Regions from separate parts of the Mesorhizobium sp. B2-5-11 genome, predicted to be linked through region 1. Evidence: predicted binding sites of a transcription regulator. Region 1 holds the regulator's gene; each other region holds the start of a gene.
The links. The regulator PhoB, encoded in region 1, activates phosphate uptake and scavenging genes when phosphate is short. The targets are predictions, from matches to a motif close to TGTCATNNANCTGTCAT.
Positions count from the first base shown of each region.

Region 2: a site for PhoB is predicted at 5,244-5,260, ahead of phnC (phosphonate ABC transporter ATP-binding protein). Genes of this name have one in related genera too.
Region 3: a site for PhoB is predicted at 4,524-4,540, ahead of FJ490_RS03235 (LTA synthase family protein). Genes of this name have one in related genera too.
Region 4: a site for PhoB is predicted at 5,439-5,455, ahead of ppk2 (polyphosphate kinase 2). Genes of this name have one in related genera too.

Region 1 covers NZ_VFUK01000016.1:31,860-39,538, reverse strand. Annotated here, with positions in the region: gene FJ490_RS29855 (CHASE domain-containing protein) at 1-1,287, opposite strand, end outside; gene FJ490_RS29850 (ATP-binding cassette domain-containing protein) at 1,424-2,224, opposite strand; gene FJ490_RS29845 (sugar ABC transporter permease) at 2,240-3,592, opposite strand; gene xylF (D-xylose ABC transporter substrate-binding protein) at 3,735-4,775, opposite strand; gene FJ490_RS29835 (ROK family protein) at 5,034-6,275, shown strand; gene phoB (phosphate regulon transcriptional regulator PhoB) at 6,283-6,972, opposite strand; gene phoU (phosphate signaling complex protein PhoU) at 6,992-7,679, opposite strand, start outside.
Region 2 covers NZ_VFUK01000008.1:49,055-56,733, reverse strand. Annotated here, with positions in the region: gene phnG (phosphonate C-P lyase system protein PhnG) at 1-217, shown strand, start outside; gene phnH (phosphonate C-P lyase system protein PhnH) at 217-828, shown strand; gene FJ490_RS23245 (carbon-phosphorus lyase complex subunit PhnI) at 831-1,943, shown strand; partial or broken gene FJ490_RS23240 (alpha-D-ribose 1-methylphosphonate 5-phosphate C-P-lyase PhnJ) at 1,940-2,779, shown strand; gene phnK (phosphonate C-P lyase system protein PhnK) at 2,908-3,684, shown strand; gene phnL (phosphonate C-P lyase system protein PhnL) at 3,749-4,456, shown strand; gene FJ490_RS23225 (DapH/DapD/GlmU-related protein) at 4,453-5,070, shown strand; gene phnC (phosphonate ABC transporter ATP-binding protein) at 5,330-6,178, shown strand; gene phnD (phosphonate ABC transporter substrate-binding protein) at 6,270-7,178, shown strand; gene phnE (phosphonate ABC transporter, permease protein PhnE) at 7,237-7,679, shown strand, end outside.
Region 3 covers NZ_VFUK01000001.1:639,794-647,472, forward strand. Annotated here, with positions in the region: gene rpsF (30S ribosomal protein S6) at 1-352, opposite strand, end outside; gene FJ490_RS03230 (pilus assembly protein) at 802-2,511, shown strand; gene FJ490_RS03235 (LTA synthase family protein) at 2,557-4,485, opposite strand; gene fabD (ACP S-malonyltransferase) at 4,762-5,703, shown strand; gene fabG (3-oxoacyl-[acyl-carrier-protein] reductase) at 5,836-6,573, shown strand; gene FJ490_RS03250 (acyl carrier protein) at 6,843-7,079, shown strand; gene fabF (beta-ketoacyl-ACP synthase II) at 7,114-7,679, shown strand, end outside.
Region 4 covers NZ_VFUK01000001.1:877,737-885,415, forward strand. Annotated here, with positions in the region: gene FJ490_RS04370 (LacI family DNA-binding transcriptional regulator) at 1-681, opposite strand, end outside; gene FJ490_RS04375 (hypothetical protein) at 846-989, shown strand; gene FJ490_RS32575 (hypothetical protein) at 1,054-1,203, shown strand; gene FJ490_RS04380 (DUF423 domain-containing protein) at 1,219-1,584, opposite strand; gene FJ490_RS04385 (multidrug efflux MFS transporter) at 1,621-2,874, opposite strand; gene FJ490_RS04390 (GntR family transcriptional regulator) at 2,993-3,658, shown strand; gene FJ490_RS04395 (DUF982 domain-containing protein) at 3,762-4,022, shown strand; gene FJ490_RS04400 (hypothetical protein) at 4,052-4,198, opposite strand; gene FJ490_RS04405 (aldo/keto reductase) at 4,279-5,322, opposite strand; gene ppk2 (polyphosphate kinase 2) at 5,562-6,482, shown strand; gene FJ490_RS04415 (dihydrofolate reductase family protein) at 6,573-7,220, opposite strand; gene hemB (porphobilinogen synthase) at 7,464-7,679, opposite strand, start outside.

The DNA of each region.
Region 1 (7,679 bases):
AAGCTCTTCCGGCAGCTCCTTTCCGAACACTTGGCCAAGCTCGATGCGCAGGAGATCGCCGAGATCCGCCTTCTGCCAGCGCGAGCGCGTCAGCATGTCCTGGGACGCGGCCATTGCCTGTAGCCGGGCCGAGAAAGATGCCGAGAACTCATTGACGTCGCTGGCACGTGACGCGGTCTGGCGCGCGATCGCCAGCACTCGCGTGATCGAATTCTTGATGCGATGCTTCATCTCCTGCAGCATCAAATCCTTTTCGAGCAGGCTCTTTTCCGTCGTCTCATGCAGCAGCGATGCTGCCTCGTAGGCTCGCTCCTGATAGCGCGCGACGAGCGCGATGGCGCCGGCCAGCAGCAGCCCGAACAGGCCGAGCATGACCGGGATGGCCCGTGACGATGGCTGCGAGAAGGCGCTTGTCGGCCTGAACTGCACGGTCCACGGCCGGCCCGCCACGCTGATCTTGCGGGTGACCAGCAGCCTGTCGCCAAAGCCCGAGACGGGCGGTGTCTCCGACCGGAACAGCAGATGATCCGGATCGACGCCGCCATCGTAGATTTCGGTGTTGACGGGCAGCAGCGGCGCACGGCTGAGCGCGATCTGGAACAGCTCCCTGGCCCGGAAGGCCGCGTAGAGAAAGCCTACCGTCGAGGACCGCGATGCGTTTATGGCATCAGGTGCGGTCTCGACGTTGAGCCGCACGAAGACGAGAAAGCCGGTGAAGGTCTGCGCCGCGCCCGTGCCCTGGCCGAGTTGCACCAGCCCGCTCGCGTGCTGCTGGTCATCTGCCATTGCCTTCTCGATTGCCGCGCGCCGCACGGGCTCGGTGAACATGTCATAGCCGATGCTGGCCTTATTGGACGGGTCGAGCGGCTCGAACAGCACAACGGGCGTCCGCCATGGCTGGGTGGTGTCCGGATAGATCGCACGCCTGGTGCCCTGGTCATGCAGCATGTCGCGCTCGACCGTCGCCTCGTCGCCTGCTTTCACCAGCCGGAGAAAGCCGATGCCGCGCAGGCCGGCGAAATTGGTATCGACATTGAGGGCATTGAAGAACGCTTTGAACTCGCTCTGCGAGATGTCGCCATTGCGGGCGTCGAACAAGGCTTGCGACGAGCGCAGCAGCGACAGCTGCAGGTCGATCCGGCTCTCGATACGGTTGAGCGCATCGTCCGCGGTCGCGTCGAACTTGATGCGAGCCGCCTCTTGCGTCGCGAAATAGGCGAACCCCGCCATTGTCATGCTGATCAGCGCAACGGCAACGAAAGCGACGATTGGAAAAAGCTTCTTCAACGGATAATGCGGCCTATCAGCATGTGAGCCCTTTATGGGCAAGTCGCCCGGTCAACACAATGGCAAGGCCAAGCCATCCCGCCGGCTGGCATATCACCTGATCGGCAGATCGGTAACGGGCTCAGGCCAGCAGGCTTCAGGCAGCGATCTTCAACGCGCCTGGTCCGGGAATGGCGCCAGGCGGACATTTGCCCAGGATGATCATGCCCAGCACCTCGTCCTGGGTCACATCGGTGGTGCGGGCAGTGCCGACGACCTGGCCGTTTTTCATGACGCACACCCGGTCGGCCAGTTCGAATACGTCGTGAATGTCATGGCTGATCAGGAAGATGCCGATGCCGTCGGACTTGAGCTGCCTGACCAGTTCCCCGACCTGGGCCGTTTCCTGCGGTCCAAGTGCTGCCGTCGGCTCGTCCATGATCAGGATGCGGGCGTTGAACAGGATCGCGCGTGCGATCGCCACCGACTGCCGCTGTCCGCCCGACAGCTTGATCACCGGCTCCTTGAAGCGCTGGAAGCGGGGATTGAGCCTGCCCATCACCTTGCGCGCCTCGGCCTCCATGGCGACATCATCGAGCGTGCCCCAGGCGGTCCTCAGCTCGCGGCCGAGGAACAGGTTGGCGGCGGCGTCGACATTGTCGGCGAGCGCCAGGGTCTGGTAGATCGTCTCGATGCCGTATTTCTTGGCATCGCGCGGGTTGGAGATCGAAGCCTCTTCGCCGTTGACGAAGATTTGGCCCGCGTCACGCTTGTAGGCGCCCGACAGGATCTTGATCAGTGTCGACTTGCCGGCGCCGTTATGGCCGAGCAGGGCCACGACCTCGCCGGGGAAAAGATCGATCGAGGCATCGTCGACGGCGCGAATGCCGCCGAACGCGATTGAGATGTTGCGCATGTCGACCAGCGGGTTGCCGGCGGGAGCGATCCTCTCAGCCATGATTGTCCTCCTCCCTCAAACGCGTTTGCGATAGACGGTGTCGAGCCACACCGCGATGACCAGCACGGCGCCGACGACGATGCTCTGCAGCGGCGAGTCGACGCCAAGCAGCACCATGCCGGATTGCAGCGACTGCATCAAAAGCGCGCCCAGCATGGCGCCGATGATTGTTCCCGAACCGCCGGCGAGCGATGTGCCGCCGATGACGGCCGCCGCGATCACCAGCAATTCATCGAGCGTTCCGAGCACGTTGGTGGCCGAGTTCTGCCGGGCTGACGAGATCGCGGCGGCGATCGTGGCCAGCACGCCCATGATCATGAACACTTTCATCGTGATCCAGCGTGTATTGATGCCGGCGAGGTTGGCTGCTTCCGGATTGCCGCCAATGGCAAAGACATAGCGACCAAAACGGGTGCGTTTGGTGATGAAGGTCATGACCAGCCCGACGGCGATGGCCATCAGCACCGGTATGGCGATGCCGTGGGCGATGAACAGGCCGCCCTCGGGCACGGTTATGTTGTTGGCGGCTGCATATCTGTTCACGATGCCGACTGGCCACGGATAGGAATTGGCCAGCCAAACCGCGCCCATGATGACGGCGCAGGTCAGCACGCCGATCAGCGTCTCGGCCCAGATCGGACGCAGCGGGAAACGGAAGCGCTTGCGCTGTACCCGCCCGTTGAACAGCGCAAGCACCACCGCAAGGCAGGCGGCGATACCGACCACCCAGCTCCAGGTCGCGCCGATCGATCCGGCCGGGCCGCCGCCCATCAGCTGGAACGTCGCGTTGAGCGGCGCCACCGTCTGGCCGCTGGTAACCCACCATGCCGCACCGCGCCAGACCAGAAGCCCGCCCAGCGTCACGATAAAGGCCGGCACTTCGAGATAGGCGATGACAAAGCCCTGGAAGGCGCCGATCAACAGACCGAGCACCAGGCCGATGACCAGCGCCAGCACCCAGATCCATGGGTTGCCAAGCTCAAGCCCGACGAAGCGCACTAGGAAATGCACCTGGGCGAAGCCCATGACCATGCCGATCAACCCTTCGGCGGAACCGACGGACAGATCGATATTGCGCATGACGATGACCAGCACCATGCCGCAGGCCATGATGGCGACGGCCGAGGTCTGCACCGACAGGTTCCACAGATTGCGCGGCGTGAGAAAGGTACGGCTGTCGAAATCGAGCGGATTGACGCCGAGACGCAGGCTGGACAAGACATGCAACCCGATCCAGATCAGCAGCAGCGCGCCGATCATGCCGAGCATGCGCGTGTCGATCTCGGTCGCCTTAAGGAACCGGGCGACGGCGCCGAGTTCCGACGCACGCGCGGTGTCGGCCTGCGGGTTGGACGTCGTATCGGTCATGATTTTCTCCCGCCGGCCTGCCCGTCCGATGCGGGATGCCGGAAGCCAGCCTAGAAGTTACCCGCCCGGGGCGGAAAAACAAATTTTCTTGAAAAAACGCCGCGGCTTGGCAGCCGCGGCGTTCATCGCATGAAATGGAAGATCAGTTGCAGGCCGCTACGCTGCCCGCCGCGACGCCGGCACAGACCTCGTCTTTCTTGATCCAGCCGGCGTCGATGACGACGTTGAGATTGTCCTTGGTGATCGCAACCGGGGTCAGGAACAGCGATTTGACGGTGTTCCCACCGGGCGTTGTGAAGTCCTTGACGCCGGCGATATCGGTCATCTTCTTGCCGTCGGCCAGCTGCGAGGCGATCTCGGCGGCATTCTTGCCGAGTTCACGCGCGTCCTTCCACACCGACACGGTCTGCGTGCCGAGCGCGATGCGGTTCAGCGCCGCGTGGTCGCCGTCCTGGCCCGAGACCGGAACGGTACCGGCCAGGCCTTGAGCCGTCAGCGCCGCGACGACGCCGCCGGCAGTGCCGTCATTGGCCGCGACGACCGCGTCGACCTTGTTGTCGTTGGCGGTCAGGAACTGCTCCATGTTCTTCTGCGCATTGGCCGGCAGCCAGCCATCCGTATAGGCTTCGCCGACATTCTTGATCTTGCCGCTGTCGATGGCGTCCTTGAGCACTTCCATGGAGCCCGAGAACAGGAAATCGGCATTCGGATCGGCACCCGAGCCCTTGATGAAGACGTAGTTGCCTTCCGGCTTCACCTTGAACACTTCGCGGGCCTGCATGCGGCCGACTTCCTTGTTGTCGAAGGTCAGATAGAAGACGTCCTTGTTCTCGATCAGGCGGTCATAGCCGACGACCGGAATGCCTTCGTCGAGCGCCTTCTGCACCGCCGGGCCGATGGCGGAGGCGTCCTGCGCCAGGATGATCAGCGAATTGGCGCCCTGGGAGATCAGGCTCTCGACGTCGGTGAGCTGCTTGCCGGGATTGGACTGGGCGTCGGCGGAAATATACTTGTCGCCGGCGGCTTCGATCGCCTTCTTCATGGCGGCCTCGTCGGTCTTCCAGCGCTCTTCCTGGAAGTTCGACCAGGAAACGCCGATGACCTTGTCCTTCGCCTGCGCGACCGACGCGAGCGTCAGCGACATGGCGACACCCGCCAGGATGGCGGCTGTGAATCTCTTCATCTTAATCCTCCCTGCGCCGCGTATGGCGCGACCAAACAGGCCCGTAGGCCGGCACAAGGCTCTATTTTTTCGAGCCTCGAAAAAACACTGGTCCATCGTCGGAACGCTGTCAACGTCGATTCTGATGTATTTTGATGTCCTCGTGAATTTTTTTCGAGCTCCGGAATAAATAATGACAGCCAAGGCCGGTTCTGCCAGTATTTGACGGTCGTCGGGATCCTGGGGAGAGAACGCGGCGACGGGGAGGATGCGAGAAACATGTCGGTCGGAATCCGCCACGACGATTTGCGCCGACGCAACCGGGCGATGGTGATCGCGGCCGTGCGCCGTGCCGGGCAGCCCTCGCGCACCGAGATTGCCGCGACCACCGGGCTCAGCCATTCCACCATATCGGCGATCTCCTCCGACCTGATTGGCGAAGGCATCCTGGCGCAGAGCAAGCCGAGCGAGGCCGGTGCGCTGAAACGCGGCCGGCCGCAGGTCGGCCTCAGCCTCAACCCTGAAGCCGCGGCGGTGATGACCGTGGTGCTGTCGCTGAATTTTCTCTCCGTCGCCGTCATCGACTATGCCGGCCAGGTGATATCTGAAGAGCAGCGCCGGCTGGACACGCTCACCCTGTCGCGCGAGGCGCTGATCGGCGAATGCGTGGCCATCGTCAGGCGGCGGTTCGAGGATCCCGACCTCGACGTCGGCAGCATCGCCCGTATCGCGCTGGCGATCCAGGGCATCACCGACACGGATGCGCGCACCATGCTGTGGTCGCCGATCACGCCGCAGACCGACATCGCCTTCGCCGACATACTGGAGGCCGAGTTCGGCATTCCCGCCACCATGGAGAACGATTGCAACATGATGGCGGTGGCGCTGCGCTGGCGCGATCCCCAGCGCTACCGCGACGACTTCATCGCCATCCTTTTGTCGCACGGCATCGGCATGGGCTTGGTGCTGAAGGGTGAACTGTTCACCGGCACCCATTCATCCGGAGGCGAGTTCGGCCACATGATCCATCGCCCCGGCGGGGCGCTCTGCCGCTGCGGGCGGCGCGGCTGCGTCGAGGCCTATGCCGGCAACTATGCCATCTGGCGCAACGCGAGGCAGCTTGGCGAGGACACCGAGCCCGTCGACGTCAGCGACGCCGACATGCGCACCCTGGCGGCCTCGGCGCGCGAAAAGGACGGGCCGGAGCGCGAAGCCTACCGCAAGGCCGGCGAGGCGCTGGGTTACGGCCTTGGCAGCCTGTTCGCGCTGATCGATCCGGCGCCGGTCGCCATGGTCGGCGTCAGCGCCGCCGCCTTCGACCTGATCGAGCCGGCTCTGCGCGAGGCCATTGCCCAGACCGCCGGCGGCCAGCACTCGAAATCGATTTCCTTCGACACCGAGCCGAACGAACTGCCACTGATCCGCGAGGGCTGCGCCATGCGCGCGCTGACCTTCGTCGACCAGGAGATTTTCGCGCCGGGGGCACAGGCGAAATCAGGCGTGGGCGAGAACGTTGCGTGACATATCCCTAGTCTTCGCGAATCGCATACCCCGCGCCCCGAATGGTGCGGATCACGTCAGGCATGCGGCCATTGTTGACCGCCTTGCGCAGCCGGCCGACATGCACGTCCACGGTGCGCTCGTCGATATAGATCGTTTCGCCCCAGACATTGTCGAGCAGTTGGCTGCGCGAGAACACGCGGCCGGGATGTCGCATCATGAATTCGAGCAGGCGGAACTCGGTCGGCCCGAGCCGGATCTCGCTTTTCTTGCGGTAGACCCGGTGCGATTCACGGTCGAGCACGATGTCGCCAACCTTGAGCACGCTGGACAGAACTTCGGGCTTGGCGCGGCGCAGCAGCGCCTTGACGCGTGCCATGAATTCCGGCGTTGAGAACGGCTTGACCAGATAGTCGTCGGCGCCGGTGGAGAGACCGCGCACCCGGTCGCTTTCCTCGCCGCGCGCCGTCAGCATGATGATCGGCAGCCGCTCGGTCTCGGGCCGCATCCGGAGACGGCGGCAGAGCTCGATGCCGGAAACCGCCGGCACCATCCAGTCGAGCACAAGAAGGTCAGGGACATTCTCCTGCAAGCGGATCTCGGCTTCGTCGCCGCGCGTCACCACCTCTACCTGATAACCCTCCGATTCCAGATTGTAACGGAGCAGCACACCCAGCGGCTCCTCGTCCTCCACCACCATGATGCGTGGCGCGATCATCGACTGGTCACCCCTGCCGTCAAGCCGCTGGCGCCGACATCGCCGTCTCGTCCTGCTTCGGGCGATTGGCGGGCAATTGCGTGCCGGTCAGCACATAATAGGCATTTTCGGCAATGTTGGTCACGTGATCGCCGATGCGCTCGAGATTCTTGGCGCAGAACAAAAGATGCGTGCAGGCGGTGATGTTGCGCGGATCCTCCATCATGTAGGTCAGCAGCTCGCGGAAGACCGACGTGTATTTGACGTCGATGCGTTCATCGTCGGCGCGCAGCTTCGCAAGTGCCGCGGCATCGCGCGCCGCATACTCCTCGATCACGCCTTGCACCTGGATCAGCACAAGCTGCGCCATGGCGTCGATGGAGTGCGACAGGTCGCGCGGCGTGGCGGCAAGGCCGACGGTGCCGACGCGCTTGGCGATGTTCTTGGCGAGATCGCCGATGCGTTCGAGATCGCCCGCCATGCGGATCGAGCCGACGACATGGCGCAGATCGTCCGCCATGGGCTGCCGCTTGGCGATCAGGGTGATGGCGCGGTCGTCGAGTTCGCGCTGGCGCGCATCCATGATCGCGTCGTCGGAGACGACGCTCTGGGCGAGCGCGTTGTCGGAATTCAGGAGCGCCTTGGTCGCGCCGCCGACCATCGATGAGGCGAGATCGCCCATGTCGCGGATCAGCCTGCTGATCTGTCCGAGATCTTCGTCAAAGGCT
Region 2 (7,679 bases), on a different contig from region 1:
GGTCGGCCATTGCTATGCGCTCGGCCGCGACAAGCAGAAGGCGAAGCTGGCGGCCATCGCGGACGCGCTGTGGCAGGACCCCGCTCATCGACAGACGGTCGAAACGGGCCTTCTCGGGCCGCTGCGGGCTGCCTTGACCACGGCACGAGAAAAGCGCCGCGCCGAAACGGCGGCAACAAAGGTGGATTTCTTCACCATGGTTCGCGGAGAAGATTGATGGATATCGCAGCGCAATCGATCGAGGGCGGGTTCGCCGATCCGGTGTTCAACGCCCAGACGGTGTTTCGCGCCGTCATGGACGCAATGGCGCGGCCGGGCAGCGTGCAATCCTTGCCGGCCCTGGCCCGCCCGCCGGCGCCGCTTTCGGCGATATCGGGCGCGGTTGCGCTGGCATTGTGCGACAACGACACGCCGCTCTGGCTGGACCCGGCCCTGCACGCCTCGGCAGCGGTCATGTCCTGGCTCGGCTTTCACAGCGGCGCGCCGCTGGCCAACACCCCGGCCGACGCGCATTTCGCCTTTGTGGCCTCGCCGGCCGAGATGATGGCACTCGACGGTTTCTCGCAAGGCACGCAGGACTATCCCGACCGCTCGACAACATTGATCCTGCAGGTCGGCGATCTCACGTCAGGCACGCCGCTGCTGCTCGAAGGTCCTGGCATCGAGAAGACGGCGACGATCGCGCCGGCCCGCATGCCGCGTCATTTCATCGAGCAGTGGAAGCAGAACATCAACCGCTTTCCGCGCGGCGTCGACATCATCCTGGCGGCACATGACAGCCTCGCCTGCCTGCCGCGTACGACACGCATCAAGACGACGGAGGCCTAGCGATGTATGTTGCGGTAAAAGGCGGCGAAGCCGCGATCGCCAACGCCCACAGCCTGCTCGCTGACCGTCGGCGCGGTGACCGCTCGGTACCGGCACTGCGCCTCGACCAGATCGTCGAACAGCTGGCGCTCGGCGTCGACCGGGTGATGAGCGAAGGCTCGCTTTACGATCGCGAACTCGCCGCACTCGCTATCGTGCAGGCGCGCGGCGACATGATCGAGGCGATCTTCCTGGTGCGGGCCTACCGCACCACGCTGCCGCGCTTTGGCTATACAAATGCCATCGACACCGCCACCATGCTGGTCGAACGCCGCGTTTCGGCGACCTACAAGGACCTGCCCGGCGGCCAGTTGCTTGGGCCCACCTTCGACTACACGCACCGGCTGCTCGATCCCGAGCTTGCCGCCGGCGCCGATGTCGCCGCGCCCTTGCGGCGCGAGACGGAAGCGCAGGCAATGCCGCGCGTCTCGGCGATCCTCGCTCGCGATGGGCTGATCGAGCCGGACGGAGACATGCCGCAGGACCATGTCCCCGGCGACATCACCCGCGAGCCGCAGGAGTTCCCGATGGCTCGCGACATCCGCCTGCAGGCGCTGTCGCGCGGCGACGAGGGCTTCCTGCTGGCGCTCGGCTATTCCACGCAGCGCGGCTATGCCCGCAACCATCCCTTCGTCGGCGAGATCCGCATCGGCGAGGTCGAGCTGGAGCTCGACGTGCCCGAACTGCCTTTCGCGGTGCCGCTCGGTACCGCGCGCGTTACCGAATGCCAGATGGTCAATCAGTTCAAGGGCTCGGCCAAGGCGCCACCGCAATTCACACGCGGCTACGGGCTGGTCTTCGGCCAGAGCGAGCGCAAGGCGATGGCCATGGCACTCTGCGACCGCGCTCTTCGTGCAAGCGAACTCGGCGAGGACATTGTCGCCGCCGCCCAGGACGAGGAATTCGTCATCTCGCACTCCGACAACGTCCAGGCGACCGGCTTCGTCGAACATCTGAAGCTGCCGCATTATGTCGACTTCCAGGCCGAACTCGACCTCGTGCGCCGCATGCGCGCCGAGTACGACGCCCGCGAAAATCCCGGCAAGATTGAAGAGAAGAAAGAGGCCGCGGAATGAGCGCGCAACCGACCGACATCGCCAGCTACAACTTCGCTTATCTCGACGAACAGACCAAGCGGATGATCCGCCGCGCGATCCTCAAGGGCATCGCCATTCCCGGCTATCAGGTGCCGTTCGCCTCGCGCGAAATGCCGATGCCCTATGGCTGGGGCACCGGCGGCGTCCAGGTTACCGCTTCGATCATCGGCCCCGACGATGTGCTGAAGGTCATCGACCAGGGCGCCGACGACACCACCAATGCGGTCTCGATCCGCGCCTTTTTCAAGAAGGTCGCCAATGTGGCGGTTACGACCGATACCGCCAGCGCCAGCATCATCCAGACCCGCCACCGCATTCCCGAATATCCACTCGCCGCAGGCCAGGTGCTGGTCTACCAGGTACCGATCCCCGAGCCCCTGCGCTTTCTCGAGCCACGCGAGACCGAAACGCGCAAAATGCATGCGCTGGAGGAATACGGCCTCATGCATGTGAAGCTCTATGAGGACATCGCCAAGCACGGCCGCATCGCCACCACCTATGCCTATCCGGTGAAGGTCGAGGGCCGCTATGTGATGGACCCGTCTCCGACGCCGAAATTCGACAATCCCAAGATGCACCGCTCGCCGGCTTTGCAGCTGTTCGGCGCCGGCCGCGAGAAGCGCATCTACGCGCTGCCCCCCTTTACTGATGTGGTCAGCCTCGACTTCGAGGATCATCCGTTCGAGGTGCAGACCTTCGACCAGCCCTGCGCGTTGTGCGGCGCCGAGAACGTTTATCTCGACGAGGTCATCCTCGATGATCACGGCGGCCACATGTTCGTCTGCTCCGACACCGACCACTGCGAGAAGCGGCGCAGCACCCCTACCTCCCCCTTGTGGGGAGGTCGCGCCGAAGGCGCGGGTGGGGGTAGCGACCCATCGGCAGCCCCCACCCCGGCGCTGCGCGCCGACCCTCCCCACAAGGGGGAGGGTAAGGAGATACAATGACCGACGAACCCTTGCTACGCGTTTCGGCGCTCTCGAAATTCTACGGCTCGCGCGTCGGCTGCGACAACGTCACCTTCGATCTGTGGCCGGGCGAAGTCCTGGCTGTCGTGGGCGAATCCGGCTCCGGCAAGACGACATTGCTCAACTGCCTGTCGACGCGGCTGCTGCCCTCATCCGGCACCGCCAGCTACCGCATGCGCGACGGCCAGTTCCGCGAACTCTACCGCATGAGCGAGGCCGAGCGCCGCTTCCTGATGCGCACCGACTGGGGCTTTGTCCACCAGAATCCGGCCGACGGCCTGCGCATGACGGTGTCGGCCGGTGCCAATGTCGGCGAGCGGCTGATGGCGGTGGGCGACCGCCACTACGGCAAGATCCGCGCCACCGCCGTCGACTGGCTGTCGCGCGTCGAGATCGAGGAAGACCGCATCGACGACGAGCCGCGCGCCTTTTCCGGCGGCATGCGCCAGCGCCTGCAGATTGCCCGCAACCTCGTCACCGGCCCGCGGCTGGTGTTCATGGATGAACCGACAGGCGGCCTCGACGTCTCGGTGCAGGCGCGCCTGCTCGATCTCTTGCGCGGCCTCGTCACCGATCTCGGCCTCGCCGCCATCGTCGTCACCCACGACCTCGCGGTGGCGCGGCTTTTGTCCCAGCGCATGATGGTGATGAAAGACGGCCGCGTCGTCGAAAGCGGCCTCACCGACCGTGTGCTCGACGACCCGCGCGCGCCGTACACGCAATTGCTTGTTTCCTCGATTCTGCAGGTTTGACGATGGCGCCAAGTCACCCCCCTCTGTCCTGCCCGCAAACGAATAACGATTGGAGTACCTTCTGATGCCGACGCCTCTCGTTGTCTCCGATCTCGCCAAGAGCTTCACCATGCATCTGCGCGACGGCATCAAACTGCCTGTCGTCGCCGGTGTCTCCTTCTCGATCCGCGCCGGTGAATGCACCGTGCTCGGCGGCCCGTCCGGGGCCGGCAAGAGCTCGATCCTGAAGATGCTCTACGGCAATTACGCCGTCGACGAAGGCCAGATCATCGTCACGCACGAAGACGGGCTCATCGATCTCGCCAGCGCCAGCCCGCGCACCGTGCTTGCCGTGCGCCGCCAGACCATCGGCTATGTCAGCCAGTTCCTGCGCACCGTGCCCCGCGTATCGGCGCTCGACGTCGTCGCTGAGCCGCTCGTAGAGCGCGGCGAGGATCGCGAAGCAGCAAGAAGCAAGGCGCGCGCCCTGCTGGCGCAGCTTAATCTGCCGGAAAAACTCTGGGCATTGCCGCCGGCGACCTTCTCCGGCGGCGAGCAGCAGCGCGTCAACATCGCGCGCGGCTTCATCACCGGGCACCCGATCCTGCTGCTCGACGAGCCGACAGCTTCGCTCGATGCCAGGAACCGCGAGGTGGTGATCGAACTCATCGCCGCCAAGAAGGCGGCAGGCGTCGCCCTGCTCGGCATCTTCCACGACTATGATGTGCGCGAAGCGGTGGCCGACCGCATCATCGACGTCACCGCCTTCGCCCCGGGAAAGCTCGCCGCATGAGCAGGAAATTGTCGGAGACGCCGCTGGTCCACCCGACGGCGGACGTGGAGAATTCGACGCTTGGCCGGTGGACCGAAATCGCCGACCGCTGTCGGGTTTCGGAAAGCGAACTCGGCGACTATTCCTACATGATGCAGGACTGCGCCGTCTGGTGTGCGACGATCGGCAAATTCTCCAACATCGCGGCAAGCGTGCGCATCAACGCCACCAACCACCCGACCTGGCGACCGACGCTGCACCACTTCACCTACCGCGCATCGGACTATTGGGACGATGCCGAACACGAGAGCGAATTTTTCGCTGAGCGCCGCGCCAGGCGCGTCACAATCGGCCACGACACATGGCTTGGCCATGGCTCGACAGTCCTGCCCGGCATCACCGTCGGCGATGGCGCCGCCGTCGGCGCCGGAGCGGTGGTATCGAAGGATGTCGCTCCCTACACCATCGTCGCCGGCGTGCCGGCAAAGCCGATCCGCGAGCGCTTCGACCGCCGCACCGCCGAGCGCTACCAGGCGCTTGCCTGGTGGGATTGGGACCATGCGAGGCTGCGCGCCGCACTCGACGATTTCCGTCAGCTCGAGGCCGAAGCTTTCCTGGAAAAATACGGTGGATGACGGTGGTGAATGGAATAGGGCTGCTCACTATTCGCATCCCTTACATAGAGTTCGGGCAGGGGGCTGTCTTCTCGAGCCGCCTGCCTTCCGCAGCTTCAGGGACATGGAGCATTTCGAGGAACTGATGGTCCTGGCCTGATCGCGCACGACACGGCTGTGGGTGGTAACAAAACTGACATCAATCCGACACCGCAGGTTCATGGCGCTGCGCTAGCGAGGGTCAACAGGACCTTCAACCGCGACTGGACGGGAACGCACCATGTCAGCCACGCTCGAAATCCGCGGCGTCACCCGACGATTTGGCAAGAACACCGCCGTTAACGATGTCAGCATCTCGATCCCGCAGGGTCAGATGGTCGGCGTCATCGGCCGTTCCGGCGCCGGCAAGTCGACCCTTCTGCGTATGATCAACCGCCTCATCGATCCCAGCCATGGATCGATTTTCTTCGACGGAGCCGAGGTCTCGCAATTGCGCGGTTCGCCGCTCAGGCGCTGGCAGCGCGACTGCGCCATGATCTTCCAGCAATTCAACCTTGTGCCGCGCCTCGACGTGCTGACCAATGTGCTGCTCGGCCGGCTGAACCATCGTCCGACCCTGTCGAACCTTTTCGGCATGTTCTCGCGGACCGAGTGTGCGCAGGCGGTCGCCGCCCTCGAGCGGCTCGATATCGCCCGTACCGCGCTGCAGCCCGCAGGCACCTTGTCGGGCGGCCAGCAGCAGCGTGTCGCCATTGCCCGCGCCATGATGCAGCAGCCCCGGGTGATCCTGGCCGACGAGCCGATCGCTTCGCTCGACCCGCTCAATGCCAAGGTGGTGATGGATTCGCTGCAGGACATCAATTTGCGCGAGGGCATCACCGTGGTCACCAACCTGCACACGCTGGACACCGCCCGCACCTATTGCAACCGCATCATCGGCATGGCCGCGGGCAAGGTCGTGTTCGACGGGCCGCCGGAGGAGCTTAACCGCGAGGCCGTCCGTCTCGTCTATGGCGCCGACAGCAATGGCGGCGAGATATCCGAGGCCATCACCTCGACCAGCGTTGCCTTCAAGCAAAAGATCGCCGCATCCGCCGGACCGCTCGAACCCGCATTCCCGGGTTACTGAGAGCGACCTGGATCGCCAGCCCGCGTCAGGGCACCCGTCAAAATCACCAACGCCGCCGGCGCGGGGCCGGAACCTACAGGAGAGAAATCAGATGTTCAGGAAAATGGTTTTCAGCGCCGTTTCGGTGCTTGCAATGGCCACCGGCGCGGCGCATGCCGCCGATATGAAGGAATTCCGCGTCGGCATCCTCGGCGGCGAGAACGAAACCGACCGGCTGCGCAACTACCAGTGCCTGGCCGATCACCTGAAGGCTGAATTCGGCTTCGAGAAGGTCTCGCTGTTCCCGGCCGCCGACTATGACGGCGTCATCCAGGGCCTGCTCGGCGGCACGCTCGACTTTGCCGAACTCGGCGCTTCCGGCTATGCCAGCGTCGTCCTCAAGGATCCCAAGGCGGTAACCCCGATCCTCACCACCCAGCAGACCGACGGCGCGACCGGCTACTATTCGATCGGCCTGGCGCTGAAGTCCTCCGGCATCACCGACATCAAGTCGGCCAAGGGCAAGAAGCTCGGTTACGCCGATCCGGATTCGACCTCCGGCTACCTGATCCCGCTGACGCAGATTCCGAAGGACACGGGCGCGTCGAACGAGACCTTCTTCGCCTCGACCCAGTTCAATGGCGGCCATGAGAACAATGTGCTCGCCGTGCGAGACGGCAAGGTCGACGTGGCCGTGGACGATTCCTCCGGCATCGGCGACTTCAAGGACGGCTACACCTCCGGCACCTTCCACAAGGAAGTCGCCAAGGGCGCCGTCGACCCCAACGACTTCGTCGAGGTCTGGCGCTCGGGCCTGATCCCGAACGGTCCGCTGGTCGTGCGCACGGCGCTCGGCGACGAGATGACGGCCAAGCTGGCGGCCTTCTTCACCGACCTGCCCAAGAAGGACAAGGCTTGCTTCGAAGGCGTCGAAGGCGGTGATTTTACCGGCTACGTTCCGGTGAAGGCGGATTTCTATAACGTCATCGTCGAAGCCCGTAAGGCAGCCATCGGCGGCTAAAGGCAGAAGTCAGGAAGGGCGGCGTCGAGAAAACGCCGCCCTTCTTGCATCTCCGACCATGACCCTTTCCCTGACAGCTCCTTCCGGCGCCACGCACCAGATGGCCGACGCCTGGCGTCGCCAGACCTCCTTGCGCCGGCTCTACACCGCCATCGGCGTCGGCCTGCTGTTGGTCGCACTCGGCGGCACCATGTGGTTCGCCGACGATGCCAATGCCGGACACTTCTTCGACCGGCTTCCGCACATACTGGATTTCCTGAGCTGGCTCGTTCCCAAGGACTGGAACGATGTCTGGCGGGCGCTGTTCGACATCGCCTCCCCGCATGACACCGGCACGCAGGAATTCAACTTTCCGCTCGGCCGCGCCTATGTCTGGGGCGGCTTCTACATCCCCGAATATTTCGAGCTGATGCTGACCACGCTTAACGTGGCGCTGGTCTCGACATTTATCGGTTTCGTCTTCGCCGTGCCGTTCTCCTTCATCGCGGCGCGCAACCTGAC
Region 3 (7,679 bases), on a different contig from region 1:
CGCCGAAGCCGCCGCGTTCCGAGCGCTCTTCGCGCTTCTGCATCATGGCGGAGGGACCTTCCTCATGCGCATCGACCTTGATGGTCAGGAAACGCAGCACGTCCTCGGACAGGCCCATCTGGCGCTCCATTTCGTTGAGCGCTGCCGGCGGGCAGTCAAGATCCATCAGCGTGTAGTATGCCTTCCGGTTCTTGTTGACCCGGTAGGTGAGGGACTTCAGTCCCCAGTTCTCGACCCGGCCGACGGACCCGCCATTGGCGGAGATGACGCCCTTGTACTGTTCGACAAGCGCATCGACCTGCTGCTGCGAGAGGTCCTGCCGGGCAAGAAACACATGTTCGTAAAGAGCCATTATGTCTTTTCGCCTTTCTTCGTTTCTCTCCCGGTTCCCGGCGGCAAAAGCCTCTGCAACTTCTCTGACCCGCCAGGAGCGGGGAAGAAAGGAGCATGACGAGACGGTCGAGAGCGGAGACACGGGAGGCGGAAGCGCTTCTGGCTTCACGCGAAGGTTTTCGAAAACCTCCGGCCCTCCGTTCAGCCCCCAGCTGGGACCGGCAGATTGGCGGCGTCTATATAGCAATCCACGTGGAAGGCAAGAGCAGGCGGCAATCCCGGATGTCGCAGGGCCGGAAAACCGGCATGTGCGGCGATAGGACTCCGTGGTTCCCGGAAACCAGGCCTTAACCACCATGACAGGTTGTATGGGGTTGCGGCCCCGGCATCAACCGCCGATTCATCATGTCTGGCGCAAAAAGCGGCATCCCGCTGTCAGCAACGGGCTAGGCATTTCCGGGGGTAAGGATGCTTCTCAAGAAATTCTGGCGCTCGAAAAGCGGCAACTTCGCGCTTTTGCTCGGGATCGGCTTGCCGGCCATCCTGTCGGCGGTGGCCTTCGCAGCCGATGTCTCCACCATCATGCGGGCCAAGAGCAACCTGCAGAATGCGCTCGACGCGGCAAATCTCGCCTCCTCGCATCTCGGCGATCTGGACATCACCCGCACCGACGCCTTCAACCGCTATTTCCAGGCCAACGTAGCCGGACATGGCGAACTCACAAATGCGCGGGCCACGTTGACGGTCGACAGGGGCGTCAACTTCGTCAAGACGAAGGCCGTCGCCTCGGCTGACGTCGATTTGAACTTCGCCTTCCTGCTCGGTGAGAGCAGGCACATCGTGGTCGATGCCTCGGCGGTCGAATCGAACAACCAGCTCGAAGTCGTGCTGGTTCTGGACAACACCGGCTCGATGGCCGGCGCCAAAATTGCTGCCCTCAAGACAGCGACGGACAATCTGCTCAAATATCTGGAAGCGGCGCAATCACCGACGCGCAAGGTCCGCGTGGCGCTGGTACCCTTCGTCACGGCTGTCAATGTCAACGGCGACGGGTTCGACCCGTCCTGGATCGACATGGACGGCAAGTCATCCACCAATGGAATCAATTTCCCCGTCATCAACGACAAGCGTCCCAATCATATGGCGCTGTTCAGGCAGTTGATGAAAGATCCGGCCTCTGCCGCCAAATTGACGGGGTGGAAGGACGGCAAGGGGGAGGATACGGGTTGGAAAGGCTGCGTCGAGGCGCGGCCTGGTGTCCTTAATATCGCCGATACGCCGCCTGATCCACGTTACCCTGACACTCTGTTCGTGCCTTATTTCGCGCCGGACAGTCCGGGAAAGGGGACGAGACCTTCCAGCGGCTATTCAAACGATGCCTATCACTACAACAATTCCTTTATCGACGACGCCCCTGATGAGGCCAAACTTGCTCGGAATGGCGGACTGAATATTCTCGGAATAGACCTGAGCGGCTTGCTTGGAAGTGCTGCCGGGCTTTTGCGGGGTGATCTTGAAACAGTCGCCAAATATGTGGCGCCGCAGAACACCGCCATTGCCACCGCGGTCACAAACGATCCAAACGCCTTGCAATTGACGGTGGGGCCAAACCGGTCCTGTCCCTCGCCAATCGTCCCCTTGACCGAAGACTTTACAAAACTTCGCAACGAGGCCGCCAAGATGCTTGCATGGGCGGGGTCCGGCACCAATGTTTCCGAGGGCCTGGCCTGGGGCCAGCGGGTGTTGTCGCCGGGTGCGCCATACGCCGAGGGTACGCCTTGGAAGACGCCTGGGGTGAGCAAGATCGTCATGTTGCTCACCGACGGCGAGAATGTCGTCTACGGCGCCAGCAACGAGACGACCAAGTCCGACTATACGTCCTATGGTTTTCTCGCGGGCTCAGACTATGGCGCTGCCGGTCGGCTTGGATCGGACAACCAGACGACCGCCGCGCGCAATGTCGACGGATGGACCAAAAGCGTCTGCACGCAGCTGAAGAAGCAGGGCGCCGAAATCTACACGATGGTGCTGCAATCCGACACCGCCGCCAACCGCACGCTCTACAGCGCCTGCGCCTCGGATCCCAGCGACTACTATGCCGTCAACGATCCAAACAAATTGCCGAACGTGTTCCAGCAGATCGCCAACAAATTCTCGAAATTGCAACTGACGAATTGAACGCTCGACCCCGCTGGGCGGCATCCTGGAAGGATGCCGCGAATTTCAGCTCATATGGGCGACGACCTTGTCCACCGTTTCGGGGAAGAAGTCGGGCGCCGCGTGGCGTTTGCCGAACATCATGTCGTATTGCAGCAGCCGGAAGTCGCGGATCGCCGGGTCGATCTGCTTTTGCCGCGCCCAATCGGGCGTGGCTTCTCCCGCCGGCGTCAGCAGCAGATTGCGGTCGACCACGCGGTAGCGTTCGCGCATCTCGCCCAGGAAGCCGGTATAGTAGGGGTGGGTGATGCCGGCCGTTTTCAGGATGTGATAGGGCAGGAAGGCGGGGCTGACGGCGCCCATGTCCTTGGCAGGGCCTGTGCGGTTTGACCAGATGACCAGTGGCGTCTGATGATGCTCCAGCGCCGCCTCGGCGGAAGCCTCCTTGCGCGGCGCGACATTGTCCTTCATGAACCCGGTCTCCACATAGACAGGCCCAAGCGGCGGCAGATGGTCGCCGAAGAAGGCGATGACGGTGGGGCGAGAGCGTTTCTTTGCCCATTCGATCAGGCGTTCGAGACCGCGGTCCGCGTCGGCCGAGCCCTCGGTGTAACTCAGCAGCGATTCACGCGCCCATTGGCTGATCGGCGCCTGCACGGTGTGGGTCGGGTTGTAGTAGCGGTTCGGCTCGTAAGGGCCGTGGTTCTGCAGGCTGACGGCAAAGAAGAACACCGGGGCATCGCTGGCATCGGCCTCGCTGATGATCTCGTCCGTCATCGCCGCGTCGGATGCCAGCGGCCCGCGCTTTTGCATCGGCGGCAACGTCTCTTCCGATCTGAAGTCGTCGAAGCCGAAATCGGCATAGACCGCGCCGCGGTTCCAGAACCAGTTGGTGCCCGGATGGATGGCGCGCGCCCTATAGCCCTCCCTCTTCAGGAAGGTCGCCAGCGACGGCGTCGGCGTGCGCACATATTGCTGGTAGGGGATGCTGCCGGCCGGCAGGAAGGCGTTGGAGAAGCCGGTCAGTGCCTCGAACTCGATATTGGCGGTCATGCCGCCGAATTCGGGTGAGAACATGGAGCCCGAACGCAGCGCCCGCACGTTGGGGATCGGATCGGGCGTGATGGTGACCCCGGGCAGCTTGGTCGGATCCCAGAAGGATTCGCTCATGACGACGATGATGTCGGGCTTTTCCTGTGGCACCGAGGCGGTCACCTGCGGCCTGTCGATGGCCGCGATCGCCTTTTCCGAATAGCCTGGCGGCGCCGAGACATGCGCCATCGGCACGTTGAGCGCGAAGGCGAGCGCAAAGCCGTTGGAGGCGTAATTTTCCTTCTGGTCCCACATAATCGGGATGATCTGCAGCCGGTCCCGGGTCCACGAGAAGGTGGCATAGTCCATGATCGAGACGAAGAAGGCGAGCAGCGGCACCGCCAGCGTCAGCCGGGCGAGACGGCCCTTGCGGCTGAGTATCGGCACCTTTCGACGCCAGACCCGCCAGCCATAAATGAGCAGCGACAGGCCGGCGACGATGCCGACAACCATGGCAAGCGCAGTCATCGGGCGGTCACGCACCAGAAGCGGCAGCAGCGCCACGATCTGGCGGGAGTAGAGGAAATCGGTCGGGTAGAGGGGATCGCCGAGATAATGCGATTTCTGGTGACCGATGAAAGCCAGGGAGAGCGTCAGCGGCGCGACGATCATCAGGCTTTGATAGCTGCGGCCGAAAACGGCATCGAGGCCGACCAGAACCAGTGCGAACACCACGATCGTGGTCCAGCCCGGCTTGAGCGGCTGCAGGAAGAAGGAAACCGTGCCGGCGAAGTCGCCGCGCACGATCAATTCGATGGCGAACACCAGGACGGCCGCGATCAGCAGGCTGGTCAGCCCATAGCGTATGGTCGGCCACTTCCGTCCCGGCAGGTAGCCGGTGGAAGGATCGTCTTCCAGAAACTGTGGCGCGGCTTTGCCTGCGCCTTTCGAAATCCTAGCCACTTTAACTTCCCCACCCAGCGACAGACCCGTCACTCGATTGTCATGGAATTGTCACGCAAAGCTAGCGCCTGTGGCGGAAATAAGAAGAGCCAGCAAACGATTCGTGAGCGGTTTTCATCAGGAGTGATCGCCAAAAAGCCTTTTGGAACAGGCACTCGGCCGGCAAAGCTGCCAAGGGGCCGGGTCGAACCGGGCTTGACTTGGCAGGCCGCGTTGCGTCACAGGCAGGAAAATTCGTGTATCAGGCAAGCAGAACCGAGCTTTGGGAGCCCACACATGGCCGTTGCATTCACCTTTCCGGGACAAGGCAGCCAGGCTGTCGGCATGGGCAAGGACCTCGCCGATGCCTTCCCCGAGGCGCGTAGGGTTTTTAACGAAGTCGACGACGCGCTCGGCGAAAACCTGTCGAAGCTGATCTGGGAAGGGCCGGAAGAGACGCTGACGCTCACCGCCAACGCGCAGCCGGCGCTGATGGCCGTATCGCTGGCCGCGATCAGGGCCTTGGAAGCGGGCGGCTTCTCGCTGAAGGACAAGATTACCTACGTCGCTGGCCATTCGCTGGGCGAATATTCGGCGCTTGCCGCCGCCGGCTTCGTCTCGGTTGCCGATGCCGCCAGGCTGCTGCGCATCCGCGGCAATGCCATGCAAGCGGCGGTGCCCGCCGGCGAAGGCGCCATGGCGGCGATCATCGGACTGGAGCAGGCCGATGTCGAAGCCGCCTGCGCCGAGGCTGCCAAAGGATCGGTCTGCCAGATCGCCAACGACAATGGCGGTGGCCAGCTGGTGATTTCCGGCGCCAAGGCAGCGGTCGAATTGGCTGCCAAACTGTGCACGGAAAAAGGCGCCAAGCGAGCGCTGATGCTGCAGGTCTCCGCGCCCTTCCATTCGGCGCTGATGGCGCCCGCCGCCGAGATCATGCGCGAGGCGCTGGCCGGGGTAACCAAGAACGCGCCTGTCGTGCCGCTCGTCTCCAATGTCACGGTCACTCCGACCAGCGATCCCGAAATCATTGCGCGCCGTCTGTTCGAACAGGTGATCGGCCGCGTGCGCTGGCGCGAGACGGTGGAGTGGTTCGGCGCGAACGGCGTCACCACGCTCTATGAAGTCGGCGCGGGAAAAGTGCTTTCAGGGCTGGCCCGGCGCATCAACCGCGAAATCGCCACGGCATCGGTCGGTTCCGCGGCCGAGGTCGAAACCGCACTGGCGGCGCTCGGGTGAGGCGCCGCGTGTGAATTTGATGGCGCGGCTTGTATCGCTGAAGATATTCCGTTGGTGATGGCAATCGGATACCCGCGAGACGTATACAGATAAGGTTGCTCGCTGAGCTTCCGAAACCAAAGAGGAAAACACATGTTCGAACTGACCGGCCGCAAGGCACTTGTCACCGGCGCGTCGGGAGGCATCGGCGAGGCGATCGCCAGGGTGCTGCATGCGCAAGGCGCCATCGTCGGCCTGCACGGCACGCGCGTCGAGAGACTGGAGGCGCTGGCCGCCGACCTGGGCGACCGGGTGAAGCTGTTTCCGGCCGACCTGTCGAACCGCGACGAGGTCAAGGCGCTCGGCCAGAAAGCGGAGGCCGATCTCGAGGGCGTCGACATCCTGGTCAACAATGCCGGCATCACCAAGGACGGGCTGTTCGTGCGCATGTCGGACGCCGACTGGGACAGCGTGCTCGAAGTCAATCTGACGGCCGTGTTCAGGCTGACGCGTGAGCTGACCCATCCGATGATGCGCCGTCGCCACGGCCGCATCATCAACATTACCTCGGTGGTCGGCGTCACCGGCAATCCCGGCCAGACCAACTACTGCGCCTCCAAGGCCGGCATGATCGGCTTTTCCAAATCGCTGGCGCAGGAGATCGCCACCCGCAGCATAACCGTCAACTGTGTCGCCCCGGGCTTCATCGAATCGGCGATGACCGACAAGCTCAACGACAAGCAGAAGGAGGCGATCATGGCCGCTATCCCGACGCGCCGCATGGGCACCAGCGCCGAAGTGGCGTCCGCCGTCGCTTATCTTGCCTCCAACGAGGCCGGCTACGTCACCGGCCAAACCATCCATGTGAACGGCGGCATGGCGATGATCTGATCGGGTCGGCCAAAGCATGCATTTCGGGCCGGGCCCGGGCATTCGCGGTGGCTTTGAGACGGCGACAGGCAACGCCTGGGCGGGCTGTGAAAAGCGACCATTTCGGCTTGGACGCCCACGATTTTTCGTGTAATGCGGCCCGCAACCCGGCGGTTCGGGCAAAAACCGGTCTGCGGCCATTGCGTTTCCGGCGGGACCATCTTTCAGCTTGATTAGCGGCATTCCGCCCGCTAACGAAGACAGACAACCAAAAGACGAGGATGCCCCAAATGAGTGACACCGCAGAGCGCGTCAAGAAGATTGTCATCGAGCACCTGGGCGTCGATGCCGACAAGGTGACGGAGCAGGCGAGCTTCATCGATGATCTGGGCGCCGACAGTCTCGACACGGTCGAACTCGTCATGGCGTTTGAAGAAGAATTCGGCGTCGAGATCCCCGATGACGCGGCTGAAACCATCCTGACGGTGGGCGATGCCGTGAAGTACATCGACAAGGCTTCGGCCTGACGCTTTCCGCAGTCATCACCGGGGAGGACCTGCGATGAGGCGTGTCGTCGTCACGGGCCTTGGGTTGCTGTCGCCGTTCGGCATGGGCTTCGAGCACAGCTGGAAGGAACTTCTGACCGGCCGCAGCGTCGCCAAGCGCATCACCGAGTTCGAGGTGGAGGATCTTGCCTGCAAGATCGCCCATGTCGTTCCGCGTGGTGACGGCAGCAACGCCACCTTCAATCCCGAGGCGGTGCTCGAGCCGAAGGAACTGCGCAAGATCGGCGACTTCATCCTGTACGGGATCGCAGCCGCCGACGAGGCGCTGAAGGATTCCGGCTGGCAGCCGAAGACCCATGCCGAGCAGTGCGCCACCGGTGTCCTGATCGGTTCGGGCATTGGCGGCATCGAAGGCATCGCCGAGAACGCGATGATCCTGAAGGAGCGCGGCCCGCGCCGCATCAGCCCCTTCTTCATCCCCGGCCAGATCATCAATCTCGTCTCCGGCCAGGTTTCGATCCGGCATGGGCTGAAAGGTCCCAACCATGCCGTCGTCACCGCTTGCTCGACCGGCGCGCATGCGATTGGCGATGCTGCCCGGCTGATCATCTGGGGCGATGC
Region 4 (7,679 bases), on a different contig from region 1:
GAAGTAGCCGGTGAGGCGATCGCGTGTCCCCGCATAGGCCGCGGCGCGAAGCTCCTCGGGCGAAATGATGCCTGTCCTGCCGTCGGCGAAAGGCAGCGCCAGCACGGCAAAGCGGCGATGCCCGAGTTCCGTCAGATGGCGCGCCGCCAGGCTGGCGCCGGCGATGTTGTCGACGCCGATCGCCGCGACGGACCCGTCTTCCGAATCCAGATCCAGCGCCACGAACGGCAGTTTGCGCTCACGCGCCAATTCGACAAGGCGCGAGCCGCCTTCGATACAGAAGACGATGAAGCCGTCGACAAGGGCGCTCTGGATATTCCAGGCAAGCTGTTCGGTGTTGGCCGCCGAGACCAATGAGATCCCGGCCCCGGTCGCATCGCAGGCCTGCGAGATACCCGCCATCATCACGCGCGCGAAGGGATCCTCGAAGAAATAGGAGAGGGGCTCCGCGGTGGCCACGCCAATGGCGTTGACCTTGCCGGCCCGCAGCAGGCGGCCCTTGGGGTCGGGGCCGGCATAGCCCATCGCCTCGGCTGTCGCGCGAACGCGTTCGCGGACCTCTTCGCGCACGATCTCGGGGCGGCTGAAAACATTGGAGGCAGTGCCATGCGAAACACCGGCGGCCTTGGCGATGTCGGCCAGCCGGACGGGTCGTCGATTGCCTGCGGTGAGTGACGCCATTTGCGCGTGCCTCCTGACATGCATTTAGCACGTTCCCGATTTGCATCTAGCATTTTCGTTGGATCGATTCAAATTTTGCTTGACCGGCGGCTTCCATAGGCCTATCTTTGAATCGATCCAACTAAGATCTGCCTGCTGGATTAAACCTAGATGGGAGGTGCGCCATGCATCCTGTTAACTATCTGTTCGAAGACATCTACCGCAACGACTGGAGCATCGGGTCGGCCGCCAACAAGTCCAAGCGCCGCGGCGGAACAAGCCCGTGGATTCGCGATCTGCGCTTCCTGGTGGCGCGCAAGCGGAGCTGACTGGCGTGAATTTTTTGCGTCGGCCTATTGGATCGATTCAATTCAAATCAAGAGGAGAAGAGCCATGCATCCCATGAAGCATCTGTTCGACGACATTTATCGCAATTATTGGGGTATCGGCACGGCCGCGGAGCGGCCAGAGGCGCCGCGCCGCGCGACGCTCTCGGCGCGCAACCGCGATCTTTGGATCCGACTTGAACGTCGCCGGGATTGAAACCGGCCGCGCATCTCAGGGTCGCCGACGCACCACGGCGGAGACAGCTATGGTCAGCCAGCCTGCGATGAGCAGGGTGCCTCCGATCGGCGCCGACATCGGAAACAGCCTCGATCCGAGAAAATCGCGGGCGAGAAGATCGCCCGTGAAAAGCACGAGCCCGACGAGCAGCACCAGGCTGGCTAACCGCAGCGGGCGATTCGCGTCGAGGAGACCGACGGCGAGAAACACCGGTGCGTGCATCAGCAGGAACGATGCCGCCGTACCGGTGAAGGCGCCGCCGAGATGTGCGGCGGCCGCCGACAGCGCCACGCCGGCCGCGCCCACGATGCCGGCGGCGAGCACAAGCAGACGGCTGCCGGTCGTTTCGGTCAGGTTCATGTCGACGCTCCTTCGGTTGATCGGCTGGGCAGTTCGTCAGGGCTTTCCCGCTTCCATCAACATATTCCGCGTCCGCCGCGCCTGGACAATCCAGTTGTAGACCGCGCCGAGCGCCATCAGCACCGACGTGCCGAGAAACACCGCCCGCATGCCGAAATGGCCGCCGACGAAACCGCCGGCAAGCGGTCCGGCGACCTGGCCGACATATTGGGCCGAGATCGAAAGACCGAGCACGTTGCCGCCGACGCCGTCGGGAATGTTGTGGCGGATGACGCTGGTGATGCAAGGCAGCAAACCGCCGAGCGCCAGGCCCATCAGGAAGCGCAGCCCGATCAGTTGCCAGCCGTCGGTGACGAAGGCCTGCGGAATGAGCAGCAGCGCCGACACGGCCAGCGCGCCGACGACGACGTTCCAGTGACCGACGCGGTCGGCGAGCCTGCCAAGCCATGACGCCGACAGGATTGCGCCAAGGGCGGCCGCCGACATCACCACGCCGGCAACGAGCGTCACCCGGCTCTGGTCCTCGATCAGCTGCTGCACATAGACGGTGATGATCGGCTCGATCGACATGGTGGCGAAGGCCAGCAGCATGCCGGTCGTCAGCATGGCCACGACCGGACGCTTGTCGGCAATTTGCGACCAGCCGCTCTTCGGCTTTGCCGCCGTCGCGGCTTTGCTTGCTTGCGGGCGCTGGTTCTCCTTGATCAGGAATGTCGTCGCCAGAAAGGCAAGGAAGATGACGCCGCCGGACAACAGAAAGGTCGCGCGGATGCCGATTACCGGCGGCAGCGCGCCGCCGAGCAAGGGGCCGACCAGCGAACCTGCCGTGATGCCAGCGGACAAGACACCGAGCGCCCAGCCGGAGCGGTCCTTCGGCGTCTGCATGGCCACCAATATGGTCGAGCCGGAGGAATAGCCGCCGGCAAAGCCGATCAGCAGGCGCAGCAGCACCAATTGCCAGACCGTCTCGACCATTCCGGTCAGCGACATGCAGATCGCCATGCCGAAGGAGGCGCGCACCAGCATCAGCTTGCGGCCGTAGCGGTCGCCGAGCCGTCCCCATAACGGCGCAACGAGCGCCGCCGCGAAGAAGGTCGCCCCATAGGCGATGCCCGACCATTGCACGATCGCCGCATGGCCCTCGACGCCCAGTTGCTCGACATAGAGCGGCAGGAACGGCAAGAGCAGGGTCATGGCGATGAGCGTGCTGAACGAACCCGCGAAGCAGACGGCGAGATTGCGCCGCCAGTGGATATTGTAGCCGCCCTGTTCCGTATCGTTCTGCGTCATGCCGTGCCTGCGTGTGTCAGGGATTGTTGTGGATACCATTTTGGGATACCAAGTCGGTATCCGTCATGGACCCACAGCCCGACCGCTGTCAATGCGGGCACGTGAAAAGGCAACAACGATGTCGCAGATGCACAACGTCGAACGGCAGCTCCGCGAGATGATCCTTGGACTTGAGATCGGCCCGGGTGAGAAACTCACCGAGCGCTGGATCGAAAGCCGCTTCGGCGCCTCGCGCACGCCGGTCAGGGCTGCGCTGCTGCGGCTCGAAACCGAAGGGCTGGTCGGCAGGGACGGGCGCGGCTGGACGGTCTCGCCCATCAACCTAGCCGAACTCGAGCAGATCGCGGTCTACCGCGAAGCGGTCGAGGTCGCGGCCTTGCGGCTGACATGCGGGCTTGCCGACAGAAGTGCCGTCGATGTCATCGAGGCTATGCTCGTCTCCTGCGACGACGACACTCCGCGCGAGGAATGGCATCGCGTCGGCATGGATTTCCACATCGAGCTGGCGCGACTGTCCGGCAATGAATTCCTGTTTCGGGCCGTCCGCGACGCGATGACCAGGCTTTCGCGCGCCCGTTGGCTGGAGGTACGCGATGGAGCGGCCCTTGGCCGCGCCTGGGCCGAACATCATGCCATCCTGGCCGCCGTGCGGAGCGGCGATGCACAGGAAGCCGCGCGCTTGCTCTCGCAGCATATCGTGGGCAGTCGCGACCGTCTGTTGACGTCGCTGGCCAATGATCGCCGCGGCCTTCGCGCCAGGGGATTTGCCGTCGTGGCGGCATAATGCGGCCTGCAGGGCAGGCCACTCGCCGCCGAAAAAAGGACCACCGGCCCCGAGCCCCACTTTCGGCCTCGCTTCGCGGACGCCGATGGCGTAGGACCGGGCGATGGAAAACAACCGATTTGAAGTACCCGTGACCGTCAAATCAGTCACGGCGGGAAGTACACAGCTCTTACGCTCGGCCCGCGAGGCTTCCGACTATCTCATGAACAGCTGGCCCGGCAAGCGCACCCCCAAGCATCGCGCGGCGCTGCAGGCCTGCCACGATGCGCTGGCCGGCGACAAGCCGGCCATGAACGCAAGGCGCGCCTTTATCGCGGCGGCGCGTGAAGTGGACGTCTTCGTCAGCGACAAGGCGCCGGCCTGATCCAGGCCGGATTGCCGCCGCGCGCGCCGTCATTCCTCTGTTTCAATCTCGGCGTCAGTCTCGGGTTTCTGACGCTCCCGCGCCGCAGCCTTGGCCGCCAGCTTTTCGGCCTTCTTGGCCGCCTTCTGGCGATCGCGTTCTTTGCGTTCCTGATCGTAATTTGGTGCTCGTGCCATAGCGGCTCCTTTTTTGCTGTTCTTGTGGGCTGACTACGCGTCGTTCGCCTTCCGACGTCTCGGAGCCGGCACCAGGGTTCCTATAAGCTGCTTCGGTCGATCACAAGGTCGGCGGCGCCGAAACGCTCCTTTGCCGTCAGCTGCTGATGCCAATAGGGATAGAGCAGGGGCGGGCGGCTGACCGCGTCGAGGCGATCACGTTCCTCGCCGGCCAGCGTCAGGCTGGCCGCCGCGATATTGTCCCTGAACTGGGCCTCGTTGCGCCCGCCGATCACAAGCGAGCTGATAGCCGGCCGGCCAAGCAGCCAGGCAAGCGCCACCTGTGCGGCGGACACACCGCGGGCCTTACCGATTTCGACCAGCACATCGACGATCCGCCACAGCCGGTCCTCGTCGCGGATTGGCGGTTCGGACCAGCCGGCGACCTGGCGCGCGGTCGGGTTGTCACGGTGATACTTGCCCGACAGCAGGCCTCCCGCCAGTGGGCTCCACACCAGCACGCCCAATCCCTGGTCGACCGAGATCGGCAGCAGCTCGTATTCGGCTTCGCGTGCTTCGAGCGTGTAGTGGATCTGCTGGGTGACGAAGCGCGGCTGATGGCGGGTGTCACTGATGGAGAGCGCCTTCATCACCTGCCAGCCGGAATAGTTGGAGCAGCCGATATAGCGGATCTTCCCCTGGCCGACCAGCGTGTCGAGCGCGGCGATGGTCTCTTCGAGTGGCGTCACGCCGTCCCATTCGTGCAGGAAATAGATATCGATGACGTCGGTCTTGAGCCGCTTAAGGCTTTTCTCGCATTCGCGGATCAAATGATGGCGCGACAGGCCTTCGTCATTGGGGCCGTCGCCGATGCGCATGCGCGCCTTGGAGGCGATCAGCACGTCGTTCCTGCGCTTGCCGCCGAGTGCCTCGCCGATGATCTCCTCCGACAGGCCGTCCGAATAGACATTGGCCGTGTCGATGAGATTGATGCCGGCATCAATGCACAAATCGATCATGCGCTTCGCCTCGGCGAGATCGCTGTTGCCCACAGCCGCGAACGGGCCGGCGCCGCCAAAGGTCATGGTGCCCATCGTCAGCGCCGAAACCTTCAGGCCGGAACGGCCGAGAGTGCGGTATTCCATGTCAGTCCTCGCGATTGAGAAGAATGGCCCGATCAGGTTGCTGGATTTGTAGGACAATCCGTGCGGCTTGTCGCCCTCCGGCCCCAGCACACCGATGAGCGGCCGTGGCGTGCCCCTGCAATAAAACCGTCATTGCCGGCCTATACTCAGTCGATCAGGGCGTTGCGCGCCGCCGTCAGGACGCGACCAGTGCGCCCGGTCGTTGCCGGAGGCGGCAGCTTGCAGATGGAGGAACACCGATGAATGAATCCATACCCAAGTCCGGCGCCCGGGACTGGCTGGAAGCCGAACTCGCCGACACGCTCGACGAGGACTATGAACTGGAGATGTCGGAACCGGCGCTGTCGCTGGAGATCGCCAGGATCTACAAGAACGCGCATCCGCCTTCTATCGACCGCATGCAGTATTTTCGCGACCTGATCGGGCTGCAATCCGAGCTGATCAAGCTGCAATCCTGGGTCGCCTACCACAAGAAGAAGCTTGTGGTGATCTTCGAAGGCCGCGATTCGGCTGGCAAGGGCGGCGTCATCAAGCGCATCACCCAGCGGCTCAACCCGCGGATCTGCCGCGTCGTGGCGCTTCCGGCACCGACCGAGCGAGAGACGTCGCAATGGTATTTCCAGCGTTATGTGCCGCACCTGCCGGCCGGCGGCGAGATCGTTCTGTTCGACCGCTCCTGGTACAACCGTTCCGGCGTCGAGCGGGTGATGGGTTTCGCTGGGCCCGATCAGGTGGAGGAATTCTTCCGTGACGTGCCGGAGTTCGAGCGCATGCTGGTCCGTTCGGGCATCACGCTGGTCAAATACTGGTTCTCGATCACCGACGAGGAACAACAGATGCGCTTCCTGATGCGCATCCACGATCCGATGAAGCAGTGGAAGCTGTCGCCGATGGACCTGCAGTCGCGGGTGCGCTGGGAACAGTACACCAAGGCCAAGGAAGAGACCTTCGCCCGTACCAACATTCCGGAGGCGCCCTGGTTCATCGTCGAGGGCAACGACAAGAAGCGCGCCCGGCTGAACTGCATCGACCACCTCTTGCAGCAGGTTCCCTATGAAGAGGTGCCGCACGAGGAGATCACGCTGCCCGAGCGGGTCTTCAATCCCGAATACGAGCGCCAGGTGCTGCCGCGCGAGCTCTACGTGCCCGAGAAGTATTGAACGAGAGTTTGTCCTTCTCCCCGTATAGTGACGGGGAGAAAGGATCTGCACCAAGGGTTGCCAATTCCCACTGTCGCAGACAACTAATTCCTAAGTCCGCTTGATGACGACATGCGTGGCAAGCGGCGTCGCTACTTGTTCGCTGCACGCGTAGCCGAGCTTCGGCATATCAATCCCGGCGAAGAGGTGCTCGCCGGAGCCGAGCAGCACCGGCGAGATCGCCAGATGCATCTCGTCGATGAGCCTCTCCTGGAGGTACTGCCGGATGGTGGCGACGCCGCCGCCGACCCGCACATCGCTGCCATTGGCCGCTGCCCTTGCCTGCTCGAGCGCCGAATGGATGCCATCCGTAATGAAGTAAAAGGTCGTGCCGCCCTCCATGACGATCGGCTCGCGCGCATGGTGGGTCAGCACGAAGACCGGCACATGATAGGGCGGGTTGTCGCCCCACCAGCCCTTCCAGTTTTCGTCAGGCCATTCGCCGCGGATCGGCCCGAACATGTTGCGGCCGAGGATCCAGGCGCCGACATTCTCGAAGCTGCGCGCCGCGAACGCCTCGTTGATATCGGTTGTGCCGCCATCGTCTCCGAGCACCATCTTGCGGAAGGTGCGGGTACCGATCATCCATTTGTGCAGGGCTTCCCCACCGACGCCGAGCGGGTTTTTCAAATCCTGGTCGGGACCGGCGCCGTAACCGTCGAGCGACAAGGTGAATGCGTTGACGCGAAGTCTGGACATGGAAAGCCTCCTCAGACCAGTTGTATTTTGCAAGCAGTTACTTTCTAGCAAACCGATTGCAAATTGCAAGTAGTATTTTCCGCGATCGAAAAGATGCATATCCGTACTTCGCCTATGCGATGTCCAGAGTGTTGCCTGATGGTTGGTGCGGATGCCAAAATGGCGGTTGCCGAGACAGCCGCTATACCGGCTCATTTGCCGGTGGGTCCATGAAGAGCATATGGTTTGAAGGCGCTGGGGAAACTATGCTCTCAGCATCTCCGCCACCTCAGGGGCGAAATAGGTCAAAATGCCGTCGCAGCCGGCGCGTTTGAAGGCAAGAAGCGATTCCAGCATGACCTTTTCGCCGTCGATCCAGCCATTGGCGCCCGCCGCCTTGATCATCGAATATTCGCCCGACACCTGGTAGGCGAAGGTCGGCATCGCAAATTCGTCCTTCAGCCTGCGGATGATATCGAG